DNA from 3 places in the Mesobacillus boroniphilus genome. Region 3 is predicted to be linked to each of the others. Evidence: predicted binding sites of a transcription regulator. Region 3 holds the regulator's gene; each other region holds the start of a gene.
The links. The regulator Rex, encoded in region 3, represses fermentation and respiration genes when NADH is low (regulators of the CRP and FNR family bind a similar motif). The targets are predictions, from matches to a motif close to TTGTGAAATATTTCACAA.
Positions count from the first base shown of each region.

Region 1: arcA (arginine deiminase) is a predicted target of Rex. The motif match lies at 3,369-3,386, and genes of this name have one in related genera.
Region 2: DYI25_RS01205 (TIGR04053 family radical SAM/SPASM domain-containing protein) is a predicted target of Rex. The motif match lies at 2,052-2,069, and genes of this name have one in related genera.

Region 1 is NZ_QTKX01000003.1:93,956-99,438, reverse strand. It holds gene DYI25_RS17825 (M20 family metallopeptidase) at 1-879, opposite strand, end outside; gene argF (ornithine carbamoyltransferase) at 956-1,966, opposite strand; gene arcA (arginine deiminase) at 1,996-3,276, opposite strand; gene DYI25_RS17810 (Crp/Fnr family transcriptional regulator) at 3,598-4,296, opposite strand; gene argR (arginine repressor) at 4,325-4,780, opposite strand; gene DYI25_RS17800 (hypothetical protein) at 5,322-5,483, shown strand, end outside.
Region 2 is NZ_QTKX01000001.1:233,776-239,258, reverse strand. It holds gene DYI25_RS01210 (Crp/Fnr family transcriptional regulator) at 86-784, shown strand; gene DYI25_RS01205 (TIGR04053 family radical SAM/SPASM domain-containing protein) at 866-1,993, opposite strand; gene DYI25_RS01200 (metal-sulfur cluster assembly factor) at 2,184-2,495, opposite strand; gene DYI25_RS01195 (prolyl oligopeptidase family serine peptidase) at 2,574-3,341, opposite strand; gene DYI25_RS01190 (Cof-type HAD-IIB family hydrolase) at 3,708-4,526, shown strand; gene DYI25_RS01185 (hypothetical protein) at 4,787-4,939, shown strand; gene DYI25_RS01180 (DUF3813 domain-containing protein) at 4,940-5,131, shown strand; gene DYI25_RS01175 (BsuPI-related putative proteinase inhibitor) at 5,173-5,483, opposite strand, start outside.
Region 3 is NZ_QTKX01000007.1:4,278-9,760, reverse strand. It holds gene groL (chaperonin GroEL) at 1-1,190, opposite strand, end outside; gene groES (co-chaperone GroES) at 1,248-1,532, opposite strand; gene DYI25_RS21970 (CPBP family intramembrane glutamic endopeptidase) at 1,914-2,645, shown strand; gene DYI25_RS21965 (YdiK family protein) at 2,649-2,849, shown strand; gene DYI25_RS21960 (redox-sensing transcriptional repressor Rex) at 2,875-3,540, opposite strand; gene moaC (cyclic pyranopterin monophosphate synthase MoaC) at 3,568-4,062, opposite strand; gene DYI25_RS21950 (ABC-F family ATP-binding cassette domain-containing protein) at 4,242-5,483, shown strand, end outside.

The sequences.
Region 1 (5,483 bases), on a different contig from region 3:
ATCTTCATTCACTACCTCACTGACGAATTCAATGGTTTTTGACGTATAGCCAATACTCTTCAATGCAATCAATAGCCGATTGATCGCATTGATTCCTTTTTCCGTTACCTGAGCATGGACCGATTTTCCGTTGACCGTTACGGTTTCGGAGTCTGCTTCATATGCAAAGTCCAATTCCTTAAGGGCTGCTTTCAGTTCTGCTCGGTTCTCTCCTCGATAGCTTGCATGGTCCGGCACCGCATTAAAAGCATTACCTGCTGTCAGTCTTAGGCTAGTGTCGTTTTTTCCTTCCAAATGAAGCTGAAGAAGTCCCTTTTCAGCATAGACAAGCGGGAAGGTGGAGTCCGGAGTGAATCCCATGCTCGGGATTTCTTCGAGCTCACAATAACGATTCATACATCTCCAAAGCGTTTCCTCATCTGTCCCGAAGATTAATCGGACACGCTTATGAAATGGAATTCCCAGGTTCATCAATGCCTTTACGGCAAAAATGGAAGCAATCGTCGGACCTTTATCATCCTGGGTTCCTCTTCCATATATCTTCTCATCCTGGATAACGGGTTCAAAAGGAGGAGTTCTCCATTCATCAAGCTTACCAGCTGGAACGACGTCAAGATGTCCAAGCACACCGATCATCTCTTCGCCTTCCCCAATTTCTGCGTAGCCATAATATCCTTTTGGGTCATAATAAGTTTTAAAACCTAGATGCTCACATAGTTCAAGGATATTTTTCAAAGCTAAATCAATCTGGGCTCCAAACGGATATTGCCCTTCATTTTCCTGGATTACACTTGGAATCCTTACTGAATTCATCAGCGCATTATGAAATTGACTTTCCAGTTTCCTCAGTTCAGGAATGAGTTCAGTCAGCTCTTCCACGAAAATCCCCCATTCAAATAACCATATTGTTAGGTTCGAATACTGGAGTAAAGAAGGGACGATATGTCCCTTCTCCTCAGCTTATGTTCCCAAGCGTAGCTGCCATCACAGCTTTTATTGTATGCATCCTGTTTTCAGCCTGATCAAAAACTTTTGAGTGTTCGCTTCTGAATACTTCATCTGTCACTTCCATTTCAGCGAGTCCATGATTGTTGTAGATGTCTTTTCCGTAGCTTGTTTCAAGATCATGGAAGGCAGGAAGACAGTGCAGGAAGATGGCTTTTTCATTTCCTGTCATTTTCATCATTTCCATGTTAACCTGATATGGAGACAACAGCTCGATTCTTTCAGCAAACTTGTCTTCCTCTCCCATTGACACCCAGACGTCTGTGTAAATAACATCTGCTTCTCTGACTCCTTCCGCTACATCGCTTGTAATTGTGACACGGCCTCCGGAATCCTTCGCCAACTCATTCGCTAATTCGACAATCTCAGAAGCCGGGAACAAAGACTCAGGAGCACAGATCCTTACATCCATGCCGACAAGTGCTCCACCAATAAGAAGACTATTGGCAACATTGTTTCGGCCATCACCGACATAAACAAATTTAATTCCTGCAAGTCGTCCAAAGTTTTCTTTCACAGTGAGGAAATCAGCAAGTGTTTGAGTCGGATGCCATAAATCAGTCAATCCATTCCAGACAGGGACACCTGAGTGCTCTGCCAGCATCTCGACTTTACGATGTTCGAATCCGCGGAATTCAATTCCATCAAACATACGCCCCAAGACCTTTGCGGTATCTTCAATCGATTCTTTTTTTCCTAATTGAATATCATCTTTTCCTAAATATTCAGGGTGTGCACCTAAGTCTGTACATGCCACTGTAAAAGCACAGCGAGTCCGGGTTGATGGCTTTTCGAATAGCAGTGCAATATTCTTGCCTTCAAGATGACGGTGAGGAATCCCGTTCTGTTTTTCTTCTTTCAATTTCAAAGCCAGGTCGATCAAATAAACAAACTCTTCCTTTGAAAAATCCTTTTCAGCCAAGAAACTTTTACCTTGAAAATTAGAAACTACTGTTACCATATCGATCTCTCCCCTTATATTGATTGTAGTTAAATATCTTCACGGAAGATTGGCATGCTCATACAACGTGGACCCCCACGGCCCCTTGAAAGCTCTGAACTTGGAATTTCAAGAACTTCGATGCCGTTCTTGCGCAGCAATTCATTTGAAATATAGTTTCTGTCGTACGTAACCACAACACCTGGTGCAATGGCAAGTGTATTAGACCCATCATTCCACTGCTCACGGGATGCTGCAATCTCATCTCCCCCTCCACATGGAATCAGGATAATGTCATCAAGCCCCAATACTTCCTTTAACGCTTCCTGCAGATCTGTGCGGAATGAAATTTTCGGAGTACCTTCATCCACCCCTTTTTCAAGGATATAAATATTTAAGTTTCCTTGCGGACCTAGTATTTCTGGATGAATCGTGAATTTATCATAATCGACCATTGTAAAAACAGTGTCAAGATGCATGAATGCCCGACATTTTGGAATCTCAACTGCCATCACTTTTTTGAAAGATGCTTGTTTCTTGAAAAGATTCAGCGCCAATTTCTCGATTGCTTTTGCAGAGGTACGCTCGGAAACCCCAATCGCAATCACTTCCTTGCTTAGAACGAGCTCATCCCCACCCTCAATTGAAAATGGATAATCACGATCTAACCAAACAGGCACATCTTTTCCAGCAAATCGAGGATGATATTTTATGATGTATTCCATGAACAATGACTCACGTTGCCTTGCGGGCTCTCTCATCTTATTGATCGTCAGCCCATTCCCGATGCTGGCTGCAGGGTCTCTTGTGAAATATAGGTTAGGCATGGGGTCCAAATAGAATGGATAGTGATCATCCATAAATTCATAAAGATGTGTCTTTTTTTCAGAGTCAATTTCTTTTTTGAGGACTCCGCTCATAATTTTGTCAACCATTTGCTCTGTCGAAAATGAAAGTAAATATTCCTTCAATACGATAGAGGCCCCATTTACATGGGCATGGCATTCACGCAGCATTTCATCAATAAATTGAATTTTAATTTCCTCACTTGTTAAGGCTTCTACAAATAATTGCTCCAAATACAGAACTTCAATTCCTCTGCTTCTCAATGTTTCTGCAAAAAAATCATGTTCCTTTTGTATTATTGGCAAATAAGGTATATCATCGAATAAGAGTCTGTGAAGGTACTCTGGAACAAGATTCTCTACTTCTTTTCCAGGACGTTTAAGCATTACTGTTCTTAACCTGCCTATTTCAGATGTCACATTGATGGGGGGCTTTCCCTTATTTAGAGACTTTTCTTGACAGGTATTGTCTGCGATCAGCTTCATCTTCTTCTTTCCTCCTTTTGATTAATAACCTTGCTATACCTATATTTTAATAAATGTTAGCGCTTTCTTTTGTTAGAGTGATTACAAACCATTTGTTAAATCCTTCACATTTTTTTGTTTTCCTCATTAAAGAAAGTGAATATTTATGTATGAACTGTATAATTTCAACCGATATTTGTCTGATATCTTGAATAAACAGTGGATGTCATAAAAAGTTCACTTGTAAAGTTCTAAAATTGAGAAAATTCTTGAGGTAAAAGTCTTTTCTAACAACTTCATAAAAAAAAGCTGACTCTTGAAGAGTCAGCAACGCACAGATTATTAAATATTCCTTAAATATTCAGTCTCATGGATTGTGATCACTTTAGACTTTATAGATATAATTCCTTCCCTTTTCAGCTGGTTCATGATGAGGCTGACTGTTTCTCTTGTCGTACCTGAAATCTTGGAAATGCAGAAAGCCGTGAGAGGACAAGGTATGACAACTTCCTCACCTTTCTTTTCCCCTAGATCATCCATCAGGAATTGAAGCGTATGGAGCACTCTTTCCTGTGCATTTGGAATGAGGATTTTTTCCACCCGATCTTTATGGAGATTCAGTATTTTCGTCAATTTAGCGATAATGTTCAATAATTGTTTCGGGTTTTTCTTTAATAATTCTTCCATGACCGTTGTCTGGATAAAAAAAACTTTGATATCCGTCAATGCGGTAGCAGTCTCATGATATGTCTTTTCTTCAAAAATCCCACCATACGGGAACATTTGCTTACTTTTGACGATATCCAAATAGAGCATTTTCCCCTCTTCGCTGCCTCTTTCAAAAGCGACATATCCTTCAAGCAGAAAAAAAATTTTATCTCTAGGATCCCCTTCCATGAACAAACATTGATTTTTTTTATAGGTCCGATAATAAAAATATGGGAGGTATTTCTGGAGTGTCTTAATTGAGATCGATGAGAAAATATCAAATTCCTGTAATTCCGATAACGGATGGATATTGATAACTCTTGCATTGGACATTCTGACCACTCCCATTCCTGTGTTTTGACTATTCATCGAGATAGGATTCAAGTAACTTATGGAAGGCTTCCGCACCATCAGGTGATGAACAAATCACGAGACAAGTATCATTTCCGCAAATCGTTCCTACCTTCCCCTTAAACTCGAGGGCATCCAGCAAACTTCCAAAGGAATGAGCATGACCTGGCAGAGTTTTAATTAAAACAAAATAATGGATAGGCTCCATCTTGATTAGAGCATCTTTCAATCTATTCTGGAGTTTTTTTTTGACGGACTGCTCATGTGATGTTGAATAATCATATTTTTGATGACCATTTTTCGCTGGAACTTTAACTAGTTTCAATTCCCTGATATCCCTCGACACAGTTGCTTGAGTAACGGACATTCCGTTTTGCTGGAGAATGTTACAAAGCTCCTCCTGTGTTTTGATTTCATGCTGCGAAACCAGATGCGAGATTAAATTCAAGCGGATTTCTTTCTTCATCTATTAACCCACCTTTAAATCGATTCCCTACTTATATCATATTGTCATTTCCGCTCTAAGAACATGAATAAAAAGTGAACAAATGCAACAATGCAAATGGAAGGGCCCTTCTTTACAGCAAACAGAAAAAGCACAGGGTATGGTACGTCCCTGTGCTTCTGTATCCTCAATAGTAAGCCGCCGCTTTCTGGTACGACAAAAGCCCCGAGGAAATGCCCTGTTACTGGGTTTAAAGTCTTCACACTGTTGTCGCTGCCGTCACCGATATAGAGAAGATCTTGCCCTGTACTGAAGGGATTTTTTCCGTTTTCACGCTAATGACCTACTTTCTGATATGAATAGGGACGTTCTCTCTGCTTCTATTTCATCGCTGCTGCTGTCAAATAAATCCTATGTGTAAAATAGTGCATTATGTAAGTAAGGGGTACGTCCTATGCTTCCGTGAACATTATAACTGCAATTCCTGTATAGAAGGTGAAGCAATCACACTTGGTGTTCCTTTTTTGCCCTTTTTAAATATAATTGTAGTGAGGTGAAAAAAATGTGTGTTTCCCATCATAACATCGAGCAGCAGGCGTACCATTTTGCGGAACAAATCCGGCAATACACAAAGTATCGCCCGCTGTATATCGAATTTATCGGCGAAGGCAGTTTTGCCTTTGAACAAGGCGAACCCCTCCCAGCCAACAACCCAGGAGTGATT
Region 2 (5,483 bases), on a different contig from region 3:
GACTCAGATATTTTGGTCTATGTTTAAATTTCAACCATTAGCGACAATCTTTAGCAGAGCAAATTTTTTAAAAAGGGTGATGACCATGCCAAACACAACTAAAGTAACTCATTCGATTGAAATTAAAGAATTACTCCAGTTTGCCGACCGGACGATCCAGGTGAAAAAAGGTTCTTACCTGTTCCAGGAAGGCATGGAGGCAGAGGAGCTTTATTTGATCCTTGGCGGCAAGGTCCAAATCAGCAAAGTCACCCAGGATGGCCGCGAGCTTGCCTTAAGAATTTGTGGGGAAAACGATATTTGTGGAGAATTGACACTTTTTACTGATGCACCTAAGTATCTCTTAAGTGCGCTTATCCTCGAGGATGCGAAAATCGCAGCAATCAGAAAAGATGTAATTGAAAAGGAGATATTCCACAATCCAAAACTTGCATTTGAATTCATGAAGTGGATGAGCGATCATTTCCGTAAAACTCAGACTAAATTCCGCGATCTTGTACTTAACGGAAAAAAAGGAGCATTATTTTCTACCTTGATCCGAATGACTAACAGCTATGGTATCAATAAAGATGCCGGCATTTTGATCGACCTGCCGTTAACAAACCAGGAGCTGGCAAACTTCTGCGGCACCTCCCGCGAAAGCACAAACCGCATCCTGAACGACTTGAAGCGTGAAGGAATCATTTCAATTAAAAAAGGTAAAATCCTAATTCATGATGTGGATTATTTGCGACAGGAAATCGGCTGCGAAAACTGCCCGGCGGTATTTTGTTCCATAGATTAATGATAAAAAGCGAGTAAATCCCCTTTTGGATTCACTCGCTTTTCATGTTGAAAGTAATTTTGCCAGAGGCGGGAGAGCTTATTAGCTCTCCTGTTTTTGTTTTCTCAGCGCTTTAGGGATGTATACGCAGAATGGCTCGCTCTCCAGGTAATCACCGGTCATGGCGTATGCTCTTGAACGTGAACCCCCGCATACATACCTGAACTCGCACACTCCGCATTTTCCTTTGTACTCATCCGGATTCCTCAATGACTTGAAGACAGGCGAATCCCTGTAAATTTCTGCAAGCGGCTGTTCCCTTACGTTCCCTGCTTTCACAGGGAGCAGTCCGCTTGGATAGACATCTCCAACGTGGGAAATGAACACAAAACCATTGCCATCGTTGACTCCTTTTGGCGCACGTCCAAGGCCGTCGATAGACCCAGTCAACCCTTCCTTAGTCAGCGCGGTCAAATAATCAATTTCTTCTGTATGCTCCTTTGCTTCGCGCATTTTTTGCTGGATCACAACCCGGCGATAATGCTGCGCCGCAGTCGTTTTAATGTCGAACTTTACCCTTTTGCTTAAATCATACAGCCAAGTGAAGACTTTTTCATGCTCTACCGGAGAGATCATGTCCTTTTCCTGGCCGCGTCCTGTCGGAACAAGGAAAAACACACTCCAAAGGACACAATCCAAATCTTCAACCATCTTTGCCATTTCATCTAAATACTCAATATTGTACCGTGAAATAACCGTATTGATCTGAATCGGGATTTCCAGCTCATGCAAATACTTGATTCTTTCCATCGTTAAATCAAAAGAACCTGCTGTTCCCCTGAAGTGGTCATGGACTTCAGCAGTTGGCCCGTCGATACTGAATGCCCAGCGGGATAACCCAACTGACTTCGCCTTTTCAATCGCTTCCTTCGTCACATTAGGTGTCGCACTCGGTGTCATCGAAACACGCACGCCTTTTTTCACCGCATACTCTGCGATATCAAAAACATCCTCCCTCATCAAAGGGTCCCCACCCGTAAACACAAGCATCGGATTATTCATTTCATACATTTGGTCAATCAGCGCTTTACCTTCTTCAAAGGACAATTCACGCGGATCTCTTCTATATTGTGCTTCCGCACGGCAGTGCAGGCATTTTAATTGGCAGGCTCTAGTAAGTTCCCAAATCACAATGAATGGGTCTTTGTTAAAATCTCTTTCAAACATCATTGGCGCCTCCTTAAGTACTTCTCTATAAAAGAAGTATATAAGTGTTTCCAACATGATTAAGTGAACTAACTCACATAAATAGACCCATAATCGCCTTTTTGTATGACAATTTTGTGACCTGAGATTAATGGGACACCCTCAATAATAGAAAAAGCAGCAGGAAGGTTTCCTGCTGCTTCGAGATTATACCTTAATCCCTTACGCCTAATGCGATTTTTGCGTAACGGGACATCATGTCCTTAGACCACGGCGGGTTGAACACGATATTTACTTCTGTATCTTTAACTTCCGGTAGGTCGGAAAGAGCTAATTTAACCTGCTCAACAATCGTGCCTGCAAGCGGGCAGCCCATAGACGTCAATGTCATTGTCACTGTCGCAAGCCCTTCCTCGTTCAAATCCACATCATATACTAGCCCCAAATTAACGATATCAACGCCAAGTTCGGGGTCAACGACCATCTCAAGCGCACCCATAAGGCTATCTTTTAAATCTTGGTCCATCGGTGAACACTCCTTTTTTATTGCTGTAACCTATTTCTATCATAACAATGATTTATACGCATTAAAAGCGGAAAGGCATCATAAATGCTTTTCAAACCAATTTGCAGTTGCCTCCACACCTGCATTTGATACATTGTGTCCGGCATTTTCATCTGTGATGAATTCAAACATCCCATTTGTTCCCTCATAGCTTTTCCTGTTTTGCTCGTAAAAATGATAAGCAGCTTGATATGGGACGACTGGGTCTATCTTTCCATGCCAGAATAACAGCGGGCGCTTGTTCAATTTTTCAGGCTGAAGGCTTAGGTCATACTTTTTAAGCAAGTTCAGCAAATCTGATACTTGTTCCTTTGACAGCCCAATCTGAATATTCCTTTTTTCCATTTCGTTCAGCTGCCATAGAGCAAAATCCTCAAATGAAGGATTCCCCATCAAGCTGACACCAGCTTTTATCCATTCATACCTTGCCAATGCGCCAAGTGTCGTAATGCCGCCCATTGATGTTCCTGCAACACCGATTCTTGCGGGATCCACCAAACCTTCCTCAACCAATTCCTGTTTGATTGTTGAAAGTTCCTCAATCGACGTGATGACGATGTCCCAGAAACGGTAGCTAAGCTCCGTCTCTGACAGTCCTTCACTGCGAGTTCCATGATATTTCGCCTCTGGCATAATGACCCTAAAGCCTTTTTCCGCAATAAGATAAGCATAATGCATGTTTCGTTCTTTAGTGCTCGTAAACCCATGCAAAAAAACAATCAAAGGCATTCTATCTGAAAATTGCTTTTGTTTTACAATATGGAGAACGGGAATATGTTGAATGCGTTTCTTTTCGACCAAAATCAATGATTAACCCTCCTGCATCGAACTGATATTAAATTTACCGATCTTTTAAGTATCTAAAATGATTTTTTTACATTTTATATGTAAAATGGTTACCATAGTGGTTATAAGACCAATTAACCATCATCCAATATATGTATTGTAGAACTCTTACGAAAAAAGAGCCAATCATACGCATATCATTATGAAAAGCGGAAGCGCCTTGGTCAGCCCCGACAAGCACTGGAGGGCCGACCGGTGAAGTCGTTCTTTGACTTCATTGGGCGGACCGAAGTGACTCGAGGGGGCTAGGCGCTGTAGCTAGACACTAGTCTTAGTGCCAAAATTTAATATTTAGATAAAGAAAAAAAGTGTTAAGAAGGAGTATTTATGGCTGAAAAACATTTAATTGCTTTAGATCTTGATGGAACATTACTTACAGATGATAAAACGATCTCAGAAAAGAACAAACATGTGATTAAAAAGGCACGAGAAGCAGGCCATGTTGTCATGATTGCGACAGGAAGACCATTCCGATCCAGCGAGATGTACTACCATGAGCTTAAACTTGATACGCCGATCGTTAACTTCAATGGCGCGTTTACCCACCACCCGCTTGATAATAGTTGGGGAGTGCACCATTCTCCACTTTCAATCGATGTAGCCAAGGATATTGTCGAAGCACTTGATGATTTCAAGTTCTACAACATCATTGCCGAAGTAATCGACGATGTATATGTCCATTATCATGATGAAAAACTGATGGACATCTTTAATATGGGAAATCCAAATATCACGACAGGCGATTTGAGGAGATATTTGAAGACATCCCCAACTAGTATGTTGATCCACTCTGATGAAGAGCATGTCCGTAAAATTCGTAACCATCTGTCAGAGGTCCATGCCGAAGTGATCGACCACAGAAGCTGGGCTGCTCCGTTCCACGTCGTAGAAATCGTAAAAAGCGGCTTGAACAAAGCAGTTGGCTTAAAGAAAGCCTCTGATTATTTCCAAATCCCCGCTGATCGTATCATTGCATTCGGCGATGAGGATAACGATTTGGAAATGCTTGAATACGCAGGCCGCGGAATCGCGATGGGCAATGCCGTTGACGAAGTGAAAAACATCGCAAACGACATGACATTGACAAATGAAGAAGACGGCATTGGCGTTTACTTGAACGACTTGCTTAATTTGAAAGCACTATAAATGCACACAAGAAGATGTCCGATAGATAAGCTCTATCGGACATTTTCCTGTTGATTCCCGTTCTGTTTGTCCGTTAAAAGCGGTTTATCGAACACTTTGCCTTTGATTCCCACTGCTTTCCGATAAATGAAAATCATTAATTGTACCTTCCAAATTGAACTTACACCAAAACCGATTGTTTTTATGTCAAAAGAGCATACTATAAACGAAGCAGCGTTATAGCCTGTTTCAAATTCGCTCGTAGATGGAGGGGTAAAACGATGGGTAAAAGCAATAAATCCAAGCGTTTTGTACAGCAAGGGGTAGATACTGTCTCCAAGCATGATGAACGAATCCCTTACCACACCACTTATGCCGAGGCTGAGGCTCAAAAGATGGCGAATGTCAAAGAGTCCTCTTTAGGGGGGATTTAGATGGGAAACAGGCTTTTTCAGGAAGCTAGGAAGGCTGTTCAGTTAGCTAAGACTGCGGAGCCTGCGGAACAATCTGCAGCCATCAACACTGCTCAAAATGCTCTGTCATCAGCGTATGCCAATACGACGATGGCTGAAAAGGAGCAGCTTCGGTCATTTCAGGACGAGCTGAATTCAATTGAAAGCAAGTAAAAAGTGAAAGCTGGCGGAAAACCCGCCAGCTTTTGCTTTTGTTAATTGCTATTATTAAATCTTTCGAGCAACACTGGATAGGAATGGATGATATCGCCATCCTTGCTGCGCTCATATAGATTAAGAATGACTGATCCATTTTGCGGAAGCTTGTTTTCTGGTATTGAAATTTCCAGCGAAAAAGGCTTCCATTGCGGGTATTTTACACCAGGAACAACTTTTGTTTCAGGAATTAGCTGGTTATGTCCATCTTCAGCAGTATAGTAGAACGTACCATTGATCGGCCTAGCTTCACCCATAATTTTATAATTGCCCTTGCTGCCCTCAGATACAACGCCTTTAAAAACTGGAT
Region 3 (5,483 bases):
GCATCTTCAATGCGAAGCTTGCGTTCTTTTAATTCAGTTTCAGTAGCAGCACCAACCTTGATTACTGCAACACCGCCAGCTAGCTTAGCAAGGCGCTCTTGTAATTTTTCACGGTCAAACTCAGAAGTTGTTTCTTCCATTTGAACGCGGATTTGGTTTACGCGGCTTTCAATTTGAGCGCTGTCTCCAGCACCTTCAACGACTGTTGTGTTTTCTTTTGTAACAACAACTTTAGAAGCGCGTCCCAAAGAAGTGATTGTAGCAGACTTAAGGTCACGGCCAAGCTCTTCAGTGATTACTTCACCGCCAGTCAATGCAGCGATGTCTTCAAGCATAGCCTTACGGCGGTCACCGAAGCCAGGAGCCTTGACAGCTACTGCGTTGAATGTTCCGCGAAGCTTGTTGACTACTAATGTAGCAAGTGCTTCACCTTCAACATCTTCTGCAACGATCAATAATGGCTTGCCTTGCTGTACAACTTGCTCAAGGACAGGAAGGATTTCCTGGATATTGCCGATCTTCTTGTCAGTGATCAGGATATATGGGTTTTCAAGAACTGCTTCCATCTTGTCAGAATCAGTTACCATGTAAGGAGATGCATATCCGCGGTCGAACTGCATACCTTCAACAACATCCAATTCTGTCGTGAAGCCTTTAGATTCTTCGATTGTGATAACGCCGTCGTTGCCAACGCGCTCCATCGCTTCAGCAATCAATTGTCCAACTTCTTCGTCAGCAGCAGAGATAGCCGCAACTTGTGCGATAGAAGCTTTGCCTTCGATTGGCTTAGAAATAGCTTTCAACTCTTCAACAGCTGTTACAACAGCCTTTTCCATACCTTTGCGGATGCCCATTGGGTTAGCGCCGGCAGTTACGTTCTTAAGACCTTCGCGGATCATCGCCTGAGCAAGAACAGTTGCAGTAGTCGTGCCGTCACCAGCAACGTCGTTTGTTTTGCTGGCTACTTCAGCAACAAGCTTAGCACCCATGTTTTCGAATGCATCTTCAAGTTCGATTTCTTTCGCGATCGTTACACCATCGTTAGTGATAAGAGGTGAACCGAATTTCTTCTCAAGAACCACGTTGCGTCCCTTTGGTCCAAGAGTTACTTTTACTGCGTTTGCAAGAGAATCAACCCCGCGAAGCATCGCGCGGCGTGCTTCTTCACTGAACTTAATTTCTTTAGCCATTGTAGAAAGACCTCCTCAAATTTTTAATATTTAACGTTCTGTCTATAATCGCAGTGATTATTGTACTACTGCAAGAATGTCGTTTTCACGTAGGATTAGGTACTCAGTTCCCTGGTACTTTACTTCTGTGCCTGCGTATTTTGAGAAGATAATGCGGTCTCCGACTGCAACTTCAAGAGCAATGCGCTCGCCGTTCTCAAGAACACGGCCTGTTCCAACAGCTACGACTTTACCTTCTTGAGGTTTTTCTTTCGCTGTGTCGGGTAAAACGATACCGCTTGCAGTTTTTTCTTCAGACTCAACAAGCTCGATAATAATGCGATCTCCTAGTGGCTTGATCAAGTGAAACAACCTCCTCAAATTATATGTAGAATTTTTTTATTAGCACTCTCCTCGATAGAGTGCTAACACAATTTATATAATAATGAATCTCCATTTTTTTTGCAAGCGTGAAGCCTAACTTTTTTTATAAAATTTAGCATTAAATTCAACCTCATTCCCTTCGACAGCAAGTACCATATTTCGCGTTTTCTGAAGGAAGCCTGGCTAAAAAAGAGCACCTTAAAGAGTATGCCAGTTCCAAGGAATCTTAACCAAAACATTCACGAAGCGCCCTGATATTTGAACTTTCTCGATGATTACTAGTAAAATGGATAGATAGCATTCTTATAATAGCTTTCACGGCATACACATAGACGATCCGAATAGAAGGAGATTATCATATTGAAAAAAGAATACTGGTACGTCATTATCGCTTATATTGTCATGCAGCTTTCAAGCCTGATTGGCATCCCGATTATTGCATTTATCGGAGCCGCAATGGGGAAAAGTCTTGAGGAAATGGAGACCATCTCGATTCCCTACTGGCTCGTGATCAGCTTTTCGCTAACACTTGTAATCGTGCTTCTGCTCCTAAGGAAGGAACGCAGGACAGATGCAGACTTACGTGGTGCTTCATCACCGGCAAGCTCAGCTGCCTGGGCTTTCGCAGGTGTATTCCTTGCTCTGTTCGCCCAATCAATCGCGGCAAGCATCGAAAACATGCTTGGCATTGAAATGGGCTCGGAAAATACACAGGAAATCATTAAGTTGATTGAAAGATTCCCGGTTGTCATCCTGGTCAGCTCGATAATCGGACCAATCTTAGAAGAGATCGTCTTCCGGAAAATCATTTTCGGCAGTCTGCATAAGAAAATGAATTTCTTTTTCGCCGCTCTGATCAGCTCTGTCATTTTTGCACTCGCGCATATGGAGCCGGAGCATGTGATTCTTTACTCAGCAATGGGCTTCACCTTTGCTTTCCTTTATGTGAAAACAAAGCGTATCATCGTGCCAATCATTGCCCATGTTACAATGAATACAATGGTTGTCCTGCTTCAATCCGTATTTAGGGAAGACATTGAGAGAATGATAAAAGAAGCAGAGAAAATTCAAAGCTTTATTGGGGGATTTTAAGTTATGAAGCAATCGCCTTTATTTTCAGGCATTGTCTACATCTTGTTAGGCAGCTTATTCACCTATTTCGCCATCCAGAATGTAAACGAGACAGGCTGGGGATTCTTCAGCTATTTGCTTGTGGCCCTCGCTACGTTCGACTTCGGGTCCGGCATCAGAATGATTATGTTCCATTTTAAACTGAAAAATATACAGAAAAAATAGCTCCTTCAGATGAAGGAGCTATTTTTTATTCTACTGTTTCAGTTGTTTCAGTATCTGTCGGATAATGCTTTAAAAAGTAAATCAATGACTGCAGCTCCACCGCCAAATCAATGTGGTGGATCCTTATGGACGGCGGCACATTCAGCCTCGCCGGGGTGAAGTTGAGGATTCCCTTGATATTAGCCTGTACCAATCGGTCTGTTATCGGCTGCGCCACAGCTGATGGAACCGTCAGGATTGCCACCTGAATACCTTCCTCGACGACAACCTTGTCAAGGTCGTCCATGTGATACACTGCTACGTCTCCAATCTTCGTGCCAACCTTGTCCGGTGCCACATCAAACGCAATCTCGATTTTCGTGTTATTGTTCTTGGAAAAATTATAATTTAAAAACGCTGTTCCGAGATTACCGACACCAATTAAGGCAACCTTCGTCAGTTCATCCTGATCGAGTGTCTTACGGAAAAAGGTAAGCAGGTAATTAACATTATATCCGTATCCCTTTTTACCTAAAGCTCCAAAGTAGGAAAAATCCCTTCGGATTGTCGCAGAATCCACTTTTACCGCTTCACTTAACTCTGCGGATGATACCCTTTGCTTCCCTGAAGAATGCAAGTTCAATAAGAACCGGTAATATAGTGGCAAACGTTTTGCGGTTGCCTGCGGAATCTTCATAGCATCATTCGTCATTCTCCATCCTCCACCCTGTCCGTTTTTCTATCTCAACTTCTCTTCTCTCTTAAAATCGCCGTTCTTTCCGCCGGTTTTTTCGACAAGATACGTCTTGCCGATCACCATGCCTTTATCAACGGCCTTGCACATATCATAAACAGTCAGCGCACATGCTGAAGCTGCTGTTAACGCTTCCATTTCTACACCCGTATTTCCTTTTGTTTTTACAGCTGCTGCGATATTTAAAACATAGTCACTACCATTTTGCTCCCAATCGAATGAAAGGTCAATGCCTGTCAATGGAATCGGGTGGCACATCGGGATTATTTCAGAGGTTTTTTTCGCCGCCATGATGCCTGCTACCTGCGCGACAGCAAGTACATCCCCTTTTTTCATTTTATTTTCAGTGATTCTCATATATATATCTTCGTTTACGGTTATGCTGGAATGGGCGACTGCCGTACGGACCGTCTCCGGCTTTTCACTTACATCGACCATCTTCGCTCTTCCCTCTTCGTTAAAATGCGTAAATTCTGCCATGTTAAAGCTCCTTTCTACCAAATGATACACTATTTTGTCAAACTTGTGTGTGAACTTTGTTTCAGTGTTCACAATACATAGGGAATTTTTTACACCTTACCACCTATAGCAGTTCGCACATATTGCCGTGCCTATATTATTGGGTTACACTATCTCTAAGGCAATAGAGGTGAAAAATAATGATATTATTACAAGTTAATCAGCTTTCAAAATATTTTGCTGCTGATCTTATTTTATCGAATATAAAGTTTGAAATACAGACAAATGACCGTGTAGCGCTCGTCGGCCGAAACGGGGCAGGCAAATCGACACTGCTAAAAATCATCGCCGGCTACGAATCGCACGATGGCGGCGAAATCATCCGCCCAAAAGGTACGACAATTGGATACCTTGCCCAAAATACCGGTCTGGAATCCGAGAAAAGCATCTGGGATGAAATGCTAGCTGTTTTTGACCATCTGCACAGCATGGAAAAAGATTTGCGCCGTCTCGAGGAAAAAATGTCGGATTCTGACACCCTGTCAAACGCGACAGAATACGAAAGAGTATTGAAGGAATACGACCTTTTGCAAGTCCAGTTCAAGGAAAAAGGCGGCTACCAGTATGAAGCCGATATCCGTTCCGTCCTACACGGCCTGAACTTCCATTCTTTTGATTATTCCACAAAAATATCCACTTTAAGCGGAGGACAGAAAACTAGACTCGCATTGGCGAAGCTATTATTGACCCGCCCGGATATTTTGATTTTGGATGAACCGACGAACCACCTTGATATTGACACGCTATCCTGGCTTGAACAGTATTTGCAGGGCTATAACGGAGCCATACTGATCGTTTCACACGACCGCTACTTCCTGGATAAGGTCGTGAACCAGGTATATGAAATCTCCCGCCACCTGCTGACGAAGTTCCCAGGCAATTACAGCTCATATTTGGAGCATAAAGCCGCGAATTACGAACGTGATCTGAAACTGTATGAGAAGCAGCAGGATGAGATTGCCAAGCTCCAGGATTTTATCCAGCGTAACCTGGCCAGGGCATCAACAACTAAGCGTGCCCAGAGCCGTCGGAAACAGCTTGAAAAAATAGACCGGTTGGACAGGCCGATGGGTGATGAAAAATCTGCATCGTTCAGCTTCCAAATTGAACGCCAGAGCGGGAATGATGTCCTGAAGGTAGATGCGCTTGCTGTCGGCTATCAAAACGAAGTGGTCTCTAAGAATATCACGTTTAACCTTTCGCGCGGTGACAGCACTGCACTGGTTGGACCAAATGGTGTCGGAAAATCAACTTTATTAAAAACTATCGTTGAAAAACTGCCCTCGATAACCGGCAATATTCAATACGGTTCTAATGTTTCGATCGGCTACTATGATCAAGAACAGGCAGAACTCAGCTCGAATAAAAAGGTTTTGAATGAA